Regions from separate parts of the Alkalimarinus alittae genome, predicted to be linked through region 1. Evidence: predicted binding sites of a transcription regulator. Region 1 holds the regulator's gene; the other holds the start of a gene.
The links. Region 1 encodes sigma-54, which starts transcription at its own class of promoters, with help from an activator protein. Its sites were predicted from a motif close to GTTGGCACGNNNNTNGNNT; they were not measured.

Region 1 (5,615 bases):
GACATAGGGCTGCGTTGTTAAACTTTTCAGCAAGTTGGCTAAGTAGTTCTAAGTGCTCACTGGTTGCTTCTTGTGGCACAATTAATACAAATAGTAGGTCTACAGGCTCATTGTCAATGGCGTCAAAGGGCACTTTTTCATTCAGTGTCAGTAAAGCCCCTATTACTTTGTGACAATTTTCTAGTCGACAGTGGGGAATGGCAATTCCTTGACCAATGCCTGTGCTGCCTAATCGCTCTCTACCGATGAGGCTATTAAATATTGTGTTTTCATTAATGTCTGGATGTTGTTGCGCAATTCTGTGTGCAATTTCTTCCAGAACCTTTTTTTTGCTGCTCCCGGGAAGGCCGCAAATAGCCAACTCGGGAGACAGGATAGATTGAATTGAAACTGGCGTATCAGTCATTATTAATGTTTATTCTTTTCTATTGGCAAGGGACTAACGAGCTGACGCACCATGTAGTCTGTCAACGTTTTTCTCTTTGTGTTTAAGAATCTGACGGTCTAACTTGTCGACTAACTGGTCAATGGCTGCGTACATGTCTTCTTGTTCCGCTGTTGCATGAATGTCTGCACCGCTAAGGTGAAGCGTTGCTTCAGCAATTTGACGAAGTTTTTGAACAGATAAGGTAACTTGGACGTTGCTAATATGGTCGAAGTGTCGCTCGAGCTTTTCGAGTTTGGCGCTGACGTATTCTTTTAAAGAGTCAGTTAGATCAACGTGGTGTCCTGTAATATTCAATTGCATGTTTCGCTCCTGATGTCGTTATTTATATTCCTTGTAACGTTATATCAAAACACTCGATAATCGTTAACAAGAAACAGAACTTCATTACTTTCGTTTCACACTTTACTTTTTCGTAACACTTTTCTTTCTTTATACTGCTTTAATTGAGTCGCCAAACGTTCAGTAGGAATTAACGTTATGTTTAATTGATCTTAGCATATCAATAGGGCAATTTATTGATCCGTAACCGTTTAATTTTAAATGTTTATCACTAATGACTGCTATATGAGTCGTTTACGTTCATTCGATGGCGGAATTGACATTGCCTCACGGTATTTTGCAATGGTTCGCCTAGCTACTTTTATGCCTTGTTCGTCAAGAATAGTCGCAATTTTGCTATCACTTAATGGCTTTTTCGCTGACTCGGCTGCGACTAGCTTTTTAATGATCGCTCTAATTGCGGTTGATGAGCATTCTCCACCCGAAGCGGTGCTTACATGACTAGAAAAGAAGTATTTAAGCTCAAATATGCCTCTAGGTGTATGCATGTATTTTTGTGTTGTTACTCTCGAAATAGTCGATTCATGCATTTCAACCGCTTCAGCAATGTCATGCAAAATCAACGGTTTCATCGCTTCTTCACCGTGATCTAAAAAGCCTTGCTGGTGTTCAACGATCTTACTCGAAACCTTCAGAAGAGTCTCATTACGACTTTGTAAGCTTTTGATAAACCACTTGGCTTCTTGCAACTGATCTTTTAAATAGGTGTTGTCAGCACTGCTATCTGCACGCTTAACGAGAGATGCATAACCTGAGTTGACGCGTATCTTTGGCGCTATCTCAGGGTTAAGCTCAACCTTCCACCGGTCATTGACTTTTTTAACGACCACATCAGGTATAACATATTCAGGGGTGTCGCCACTGATCTCTTCACCGGGACGAGGGTTGAGTGACTGAATAAGTTTTATGACCAGCTTTAAGTCGGATTCTTTAATACGGCTACGTCTTATGAGTTGAGCGTAGTCTCGATTACCTAGTAAGTTAAGGTAGTGGTTAATAACTAGCTTTGCCTGAGGAAGCCAAGGCGTTTCGCTGGGCAGTTGATTGAGTTGTATCAGCAAGCATTCTTGAAGATCTCTACTGGCAACCCCGGGCGGGTCAAAATGCTGTATGCGCTTGAGAACAGCTTGTATTTCATCCAGCTCTACTTCGTGCGCGTCTATTTCATCTTGATACGATTCGGTAAAGCCCGATAATATTTCTTCTAGCGTACTGGAGAGGTAGCCGTCAGTGTTAATAGAGTCAATGATTGACATGCCTATTAACTTGTCGACATCAGACATTGGCGTTAGGTTAAGTTGCCATAGCAGATGGTCTTGCAATGATTCGCCTACGCTGTTTCGAGACTCAAAGTCACTATCTTCTTCTGGCGCAGGACCCGAAGGCGCGTTGTTAGGGTATATATCGTCCCAAGCTGTATCGACGGGCAAGTCATTAGGTATGCTATCTGACCAGTCCTCCGAGTTCATAATATCTTCGGAACCTTGCTCAGCAGGCGTCTCTGTTGCAGTGGCGGTCAAATCTTCTGAAGTACTCTGTGTATTTGAATCTGATTCGGCGTTAGAGTCGGTGCTTTCTGAGCTGTTTCTATCGTCATCAGAAACTTCCAACATAGGGTTTGACTCAAGGGCTTCTTGAATCTCCTGTTGAAGGTCTAGAGTAGAAAGCTGCAGTAGGCGTATTGCCTGTTGCAGTTGAGGGGTCATCGTCAGCTGTTGGCCAAGCTTTAGCTGAAGTGATGCTTTCATGACCATGTATTATTTTCCGCCTTATACAAAAACATCAATGAACAAGGTCTCCCTATTATTACGTCACTCAAATAGACTGTATACGTTTTAGTGTAAACCACTTCTGAGTGCGTTGTTTTATTATTTACTATTAATAACATTCTAGTAAGGAGATCTAAAAATTAGTAGTGATTGCCGAGATAAAGGGTCACAATTTAAATTCATCCCCTAGGTATACATCTTTAACCTGCTGGTTTGATAAAACGTCTTCAGCTGTTCCTGAAGCAATAATATGTCCATCGCTCACGATATACGCTTTCTCACAAATATCAAGGGTTTCCCTGACGTTATGGTCGGTTATTAAGACGCCGATGCCTTTTTCTTTCAGGTGTGTGACAATTTGCTTAATATCGCTGACTGAAATTGGATCAACACCTGCAAATGGTTCATCGAGCAGTATAAAGTGAGGCTCCGTAGCGAGTGCTCGTGCGATTTCTACCCTACGTCGCTCACCCCCTGACAAACTCATGCCTAAGCTATCTTTGATGTGGGTAATATGAAACTCTTGCAGAAGTGTTTCCATTTTTTCTATGCGCTCTGCTTTTGACAGATCTTTTCGCGTCTCAAGTATCGCCATTAGGTTATCTTTTACACTTAGCTTTCTAAAGACGGATGCTTCTTGAGGTAGGTAGCCGATGCCTTTTCGGGCTCTGCCATGCATGGGAAGGTTGGTCAGGTCCTCTCCATCTATTGATATTTTACCTTTGTCTGCTTCAACTAAACCGACAATCATATAAAAGCAAGTCGTCTTGCCTGCTCCGTTTGGGCCTAATAGGCCTACAATTTCTCCGCTTTGAATGGAGAGTGAAACATCTTTAACGACTGATCTTTTTTTATAGCTCTTAGCCAGGTTGTCTGCGTTTAATGTCTTCATTCTGTCTTGTCGCCGGTATCGTTTTTAACAGGGTGAACTATTATCTCAACTCGCTGGGATTTCTCTTCTCCACCTTCTGCAGTAACGACACGGCTAACCGTATTGTATTCGATGACAGCCCCGCGAAAGGTGTTTTTGTCTTGCTCTAACTTAGCGTCATCTACAAGTGTTAATGTCTCGCTAGCGCGGGTGTAGGTAATTTTTTTACCGTATGCATGGGTTGGTTGAGGTTCGCCTTCTTGTTGGTGTGTGAACTTAGCGGGCGAGCCAAATGCTTCTAGTTTGATCAGCCCCTCTTTGTTGGTATAAACGATGACTTTATCAGAGGTTAAGAGGGTAGTTCCTTGGGTGACGACAACTTCACCGGTATAGATCGAGCGGCCTTTTAGCTCGTCTAGCTCGGCATGGTCGGACTGAATTTTGATGGGTTCATTACTTTCTGCTGTAAAAGCCAATACTGGTGTAGATAAAACTGCAAGTATGGAGGCCATTAGACAGGTTAGTAGAGGGTGACTTAATTTTTTTTGAGTGTTTTTTTGAGAATTATATCGATTATTTTGGGGCATAGTAGCCTCGTACGTTAGATGTGAGTTCGACCTTTTTTTCATCAATCCAAGCATTCATGCCCACGCCTTCCAGAATGCTAGTCTTGTCGCTAATAGTAACGGGTTGCTTGGTAGTAATAAAGCGTGACTTATTGAGAAGTGTCAGCGATTCGGTTTTAAGTGTCCATGGGGTCTCTAGTGTTTCATTTCTGATGATAACCACATTTTGGTTGAGTGTTAAATTCTCATCATTCATGTCGTATTGGCCCATGTCAGCAGTTAGTCGCCAAGGAGGGCTATCTTCTCGATAAACGAGTAGATTGGGCTTTGTGAGAATGGCATTATTTTGCTTTGGGTAGTGTTTGGCCTCGTCACTCTTCATTGTTGACGATAGATTTCCGTCTTCATCAAATGACGTATATTGACCTTTAACGATAAAAAAGTCAGCCTCATCGTCTGCGATGATATTGGCCGATGGAGGTGTTTCGTTGTCGCTATTTTGCCAGATAATTAGAATAGTGGCGAAAATCGAAACGATTAAAATAGCGTACTTTTTTATTTTTTCGTTGTTCACGTTATTTACGATCAACCTGTTATTGATAGCAGGGTAGACGACTACCCTAAAAAATTAGTTGCCGGTGATCAAATTACACCGGCTTTAAGTAAGTCGTGCATATTAAGTGCGCCGACTACCTGCTGCGACTTATCGACTACGATAAGTCCGTTGATTTTTCCGTCTTCCATGATAGCAAGCGCTTCTGCTGCGAGAATATCTGCTGAAATAGTGCGGCAGTTAGGTGTCATAACGTCATCGATACGGGTCTTAAGAATATCGATATTTTTATCGAGAGAGCGACGAAGGTCGCCATCGGTAAATAAGCCGCAAAGCTTATTGTTGTCATCAACTATGGCGGTCATGCCGAGCCCTTTTTCTGATATTTCTAACAGTGCATCACTGAGTAATACGTTATGTTTGACCGACGGAATTCTCTCACCAGCATGCATAATGTCAGACACTTTAAGGAGTAATCGTCGGCCTAAGCTTCCACCGGGATGGGAAAATGCAAAGTCTTCAGCACTAAATCCTCTAGCTTCAAGTAGTGCAATGGCAAGGGCATCGCCCATTACCAAGGTTGCGGTGGTGCTGGAGGTCGGCGCAAGGCCTAGGGGGCAGGCTTCTAGTGCTACGCTGACGTCTAAGTTTGCGTCTGCTTCTTGAGCAAGGGTTGAGGTTTTAGACCCTGTCATACTAATGAGCGGCGCTTCCATTCGCTTAATTAATGGGAGTATGGTGACCACTTCAGCGGTGCTACCCGAGTTTGATATGGCAATGACTACATCATTGGCTGTAATCATGCCTAGGTCACCATGGCTTGCTTCTCCAGGGTGTACAAAGAATGAAGGGGTGCCGGTGCTGGCAAGTGTTGCGGCTATTTTTTTACCAATATGGCCTGACTTGCCCATACCTGTCACGACAACGCGACCCTTGCAGTCAAGCAGTAGTTGGCAGGCCTTGGCAAATGATGCGTCAATACGACCGATTAGTTCTGTTATAGCATCTCGTTCAATTTCGATGGCGCGTTTTGCTGATTCGATAAAGTTAGCAGAGTCTACCATTCTAA
Region 2 (5,615 bases), 700 kb from region 1:
AGGCATAAGAGCTAGCCTTGCATCCAGTTTATCTGCATATTCCTCAGCAAACGCCGAGGTAGATAGTGCTGCTGCCGCAACCGCTGAAGCAATCAGTGTCTTTTTCATTTCGTCTTCCTTTAGTTTATTAATTATTTCAACTTCATTTTTCTTAGTGAAAATTTGAAGATTGAATGGTTGAACCCATTTTAATTTTTCTTAAACTTTCTTAATGAGCACTTAACTGTGCTCATTTGTAATAAAAAGATATGTCACTTTCATGACAAAGTGCAAATTTTATTGCTTATCACTCTTTATCATAGACCTTTATTTCTTAGCCCTCCTATTTTTTCGTTGCACTACACTCGTCCAGTGAACAACAAGAGTCTTAATAGCTATTTTAATTAACACTTATATAAGATCACGGTTTACATATTCTTATATAAATCTTAACAAACTTCAAATAAACAGCACCTTACATCTCTTTCTTAATGTTTTTAATCATGTTTATTATGTAATATATGAAACCGCTTTTAGCAAATTTATTAAATGTTTTTACCTTACTTTTTTGTAACATTTTGTAACTCGTGCTCAGCGAAATGACCAAACAACACTCAACACAACCTTACATTTCAATACGTTATACATTAACAACTTAATTAATTTTAATTTAAAGCCTCAAATGACTACTTACACCTTATCAGAGACGCTACCTGAGATATTTCATACTTTGGTCTAACCAACAACGCTACCTTCCAGCACTAACTCTCTAGCACTAACTCTCTAGCATAAATGTAACAGGCCCATCATTAACCAATGAGACTTTCATATCAGCCCCGTAGCATCCCGTCTCGATATTTAAATGCATTAAGCGTGCCTGCTTTACAAAATAGTCATATAACGCCAACCCAACATCAGGCGAGGCCCCTAATGAAAACCCTGGACGCAGACCTTTCTTGGTGTCCGCTACAAGTGTAAATTGAGAAACAATAAGAAGTGCGCCTCCAACGTCCTTAAGGCTCAAATTCATCTTCCCTGATTCATCATCAAATATACGATAGGCAAGTACTTTTTTGAGTAGGCGATCTGCCGATTGCGGTGTGTCAACTTTTTCTACCCCTAACAACAGAAGAATACCTCTGTCGATTTTACCTTTCACACGCCCATCAACCTTAACAGACGCCTCTGACACTCTTTGAATTAATCCTTTCAACTCAACTCTCGCAAGTAATATTACAACACAAGCACTTGATTATAAGTGCATTTAATATCAACCCTAAAATACAACAACCATAAAAAATGTACGCTACCCACTTATTAATGAATGATGCTTACCAATAAGCTTTGCAACGAGCCAATTTATGCGGTGTCAGGGCCAAGCTTATCAATTAATTGATTAATCGAATTTAGTATAGCGTCTACTATGGCAGGCTCCACTATTGAGTGCCCCGCATCACGAATAATATGGATTTCTGAACCATTCCAGAGCCTTTGAAGGTTTAGAGCACTACTTAAGGGCGAGATTAAATCGTATCGGCCATGAACAAGCACCCCTGGAATACCCGCCAACGACTTAAGTCCATTTAAGATTTCAGTTTCTGCCTGAAAGCCTTCGTTTGATAGGTAATGGCATTGAAGTTTTGCAAGCGCGATTGCGACATGAGGATTTAAATAGTAATCAACTACTGACTGATTTGGATGAAGTGTTGAGCAGCGCGCCATCCAATAAGCCCATGACTTTGCTGCCTGCATCTGAATAAGTTCGTTATCGTTATTTAAGCGTTTTGAGTAAGCGCCAAACACATCTTTGCATTCTTCGGTGTTGAGTAGAGTCGTAAATTGCTCCCACCCATCAGGAAACACCCGGTTGCAACCATCCTTAAACAACCAATCAACGTCTTTTTTACCGCCTAGCATCACACCTTGCAGTAGCATCCCTACAACTACCTTAGGGTGACGAATTGCATACAGCAACGCGAGGGTCGCCCCCCAACCGTAGCCAAATACTAGCCACTTATCCACACCTAGCTTCTGACGCACCAGCTCTACATCAGAAACAAGCAAATCAGTATTGTTCTCTGATACCTCCCCAAGAGGGCGAGAACGACCTGCGCCGCGCTGATCAATCATAATAATTCTGAAGCGCTCAGAGTCAAAAAAACGCCTTAAGTAACGCCCGCAACCCAAGCCCGGACCACCATGCATGATGACGATAGGAATACCTTGCCGGTTTCCAGCCTCTTCAACATAGATATCATGCACATCTGAAACTAAAAAACGGTAGGTTTCATTAGGGGTTAGATCAGGAAATAACGTCAACATAAGAGTACGGCCACTTTTATTAAGTTAATTATTGCCAAGCACTTTTTTAAACACGCATGTACAAACATAACCCTATACCGACGTAAATCAAGTGTAATTCAGAGATTAACGTTCTTCCAACGCCACACTTCCAAGCAGTACCTCTTTTAAGTAAGCCGTTTAAGATCTCAAAAACAAAAAAGGCGACCCTGATTAGGGGTCGCCTTTGGTGCTTTCTATTTGAGTAACCCTAAGAGCAGGCTAAACAACCCTACTCTAAGTGCAGTCAAAATAGATTACTTTGCGCGCTTTCGCTCGTTCTCTGTCAGCAATTTCTTACGTAGACGAATACTAAGCGGTGTTACTTCTACCAATTCATCATCTTCGATAAATTCTAGCGCCTGCTCAAGCGTGTGCTTGATAGGTGGTACTAGTGTTAGTGCCTCATCGGTACCTGAAGCTCTTACGTTTGTTAACTGCTTACCTTTGATCGGGTTAACCACAAGGTCGTTAGATCGTGAATGAATACCGATAATTTGACCTTCGTACACATCAATCGCATGACCCAGGAACAAACGTCCTCGCGCCTGAATATTGAACAATGCGTAAGCGGCTGTTTTACCTTTAACCATGCTGATTAGAACACCGTTCTGGCGACTAAACGACTCACCCTGCTTAACAGGACCGTAGTGATCAAAAATACTGGTCATAATCCCTGAGCCCGAAGTAAGGGTCAAGAATGTACCACGGAAGCCAATTAAACCTCTTGAAGGAATAATAAACTCCAAGCGAACACGACCTTTACCATCCGGTTCCATATTGGTTAGCTCGCCTTTACGCAAACCTAACTCTTCCATGATTGAGCCTTGATGCTCTTCTTCTACATCAATTACAACCTGCTCAAACGGCTCATGAATCTCATCGCCCACCTGCTTTTGCACAACCTCTGGACGTGAAACACCCATCTCAAAGCCTTCACGACGCATGGTTTCGATCAATACAGAAAGGTGTAATTCGCCACGACCTGATACGATAAACTTATCAGGCGTGTCACCCTGCGCCACACGCAATGCAACGTTATGAATAAGCTCTTGGTCTAGACGGTCTTTAATATTACGAGTCGTAACAAACTTACCTTCTTTACCCGCAAACGGTGAATCGTTAACAATAAACGTCATGCTTACTGTAGGCTCATCAACACTTAGGGCTGGCAATGCTTCAACGCACTCAGGATCACAAAGCGTGTCTGAAATACTTAGGCCATCAATACCGTTGATACAAACGATATCGCCTGCACCCGCTAACTGAGTCTCCACCTGCTCAAGACCCAAGTAACCTTTAACGTTAAGAACCTTACCTTTACGCTCGTCACCATTTGCACTTTTAACAATTACCTGCTGGTTTGGCGCAAGCGTACCCCTAGTGATACGGCCAACTCCGATAACACCCACATAGCTATCATACGCCAAAGCAGAAACCTGCATCTGAAAGGTCCCCTCAGGATCAACATCAGGGGCCGGCACTTGCTCGGTGATCATTTGGTAAAGAGGCGTCATATCTTCAGCCATCTCTTCAGGGTCAAGACCCGCAATACCGTTTAAAGCAGACGCATAAATAATTGGGAAATCTAACTGCTCGTCAGTTGCGCCGAGATTATCAAACAATTCAAAAACTTGATCCATAACCCAATCAGGACGTGCACCTGGGCGATCTATTTTGTTAATAACAACAATTGGGCGTAAACCTTTCTCAAACGCTTTTGCTGTAACAAAGCGTGTTTGAGGCATTGGACCATCAACCGCGTCAACCAATAGTAGTACAGAGTCAACCATCGACAATACACGCTCTACTTCACCACCAAAATCGGCGTGTCCAGGGGTATCAACAATGTTTATACGGTAATCATTCCAGCTGATTGCTGTGTTTTTTGCCAGGATGGTAATTCCGCGTTCTCTTTCCTGATCATTAGAGTCCATGATGCGCTCTGAACCTTCGTCTTTGCGCTCAAGGGTGCCGGACTGGCTCAAAAGTTTATCAACTAACGTTGTTTTACCATGGTCAACGTGAGCGATGATTGCGATGTTACGTAGGTTCTGAATCACAGGCTTTACCAATCTGACAATAAAAAAATGGACGCAAATCATACAGCATTGAAGAAAAAGGATAAAGAAAAAGCTGTCGATGCTCCAATAAGAGAGTGGATAATATTCCTGTCAACATAGAAACACTATCAATAAACCGCATTTAGCACCATTTCGGTGCACCAACAACCAGAAAAGCACAAATTCAGTGCAGCCATCATTTACCCTTCCTGCCAAAATACAGATTAATCCTCTGTAAGGCGCACAATTACATCTACAACGCATTGGCAAGTAAGTTGCTTATAATTAAGCAACAGAATTTTGGGGGAAACTTGAGAATAGTCGTGCTATTCTCTCGATACTTTCTTCAAACTTGTAGTCGTAAGTGACACTGCCTGCATCTTATGGGGCGACGGCAAACAATCATCAATCAGATGGAGTACATAGAATGTCAGAGAACACTCTGAACCTCATTAAAGAACACGACGTAAAATGGGTCGACCTTCGTTTCACTGATACTCGAGGAAAAGAACAGCATTTATCGCTTCCTATTCGCGAAATTAGCGAAGAATTCTTTGAAGACGGAAAAATGTTTGACGGTTCATCTATTGCTGGCTGGAAAGGCATTAACGAGTCAGACATGATTTTGATGCCAGACGACGAAACAGCCGTTATCGATCCGTTTACCGAAGATACTACGCTTAACTTGCGTTGCGACATTGTTGAGCCTACCACTATGCAAGGCTACGAGCGTGATCCTCGCTCTGTTGGTCGTCGCGCAGAAGAATATTTAAAATCTACTGGCATCGGCGATTCAGCACTATTCGGCCCTGAGCCAGAGTTTTTCGTATTTGACGATGTTAAATGGAAAACAGACATGAATGGAGCGATGTACTCCATTAACTCTGAAGAAGCCGCATGGGTTTCTCATGAAGATATCGAAGGTGGCAACACAGGTCACCGTCCCGGTGTTAAAGGCGGTTACTTCCCTGTTCCTCCAGTAGATTCATTGCACGACCTTCGTGCGGCTATGTGTTCTGCGATGGACGCAATGGGCTTAGTGATTGAAGTACACCACCACGAAGTAGGTACTGCTGGACAATGTGAAATCGGTGTTGGACCTAACACATTGGTTAAGAAAGCTGATGAAGTTCAGATTCTTAAATACTGTGTACACAACGTTGCACACGCATACGGTAAAACCGCGACATTTATGCCTAAGCCTGTTGTTGGCGATAATGGTTCTGGCATGCA

Region 2: the regulator sigma-54 is predicted to act here: its motif matches at 4,645-4,663, upstream of glnA (glutamate--ammonia ligase).

Annotation. Positions count from the first base shown of each region.
Region 1 is NZ_CP100390.1:3,127,437-3,133,051, reverse strand. Features, by position in the region: gene ptsN (PTS IIA-like nitrogen regulatory protein PtsN) at 1-406, opposite strand, end outside; gene hpf (ribosome hibernation promoting factor) at 440-748, opposite strand; gene NKI27_RS14220 (RNA polymerase factor sigma-54) at 1,009-2,535, opposite strand; gene lptB (LPS export ABC transporter ATP-binding protein) at 2,723-3,448, opposite strand; gene lptA (lipopolysaccharide transport periplasmic protein LptA) at 3,445-4,014, opposite strand; gene lptC (LPS export ABC transporter periplasmic protein LptC) at 4,001-4,567, opposite strand; gene NKI27_RS14200 (KpsF/GutQ family sugar-phosphate isomerase) at 4,636-5,610, opposite strand.
Region 2 is NZ_CP100390.1:3,825,477-3,831,091, forward strand. Features, by position in the region: gene NKI27_RS17210 (porin) at 1-108, opposite strand, end outside; gene dtd (D-aminoacyl-tRNA deacylase) at 755-1,192, opposite strand; gene pip (prolyl aminopeptidase) at 1,339-2,301, opposite strand; gene typA (translational GTPase TypA) at 2,577-4,382, opposite strand; gene glnA (glutamate--ammonia ligase) at 4,810-5,615, shown strand, end outside.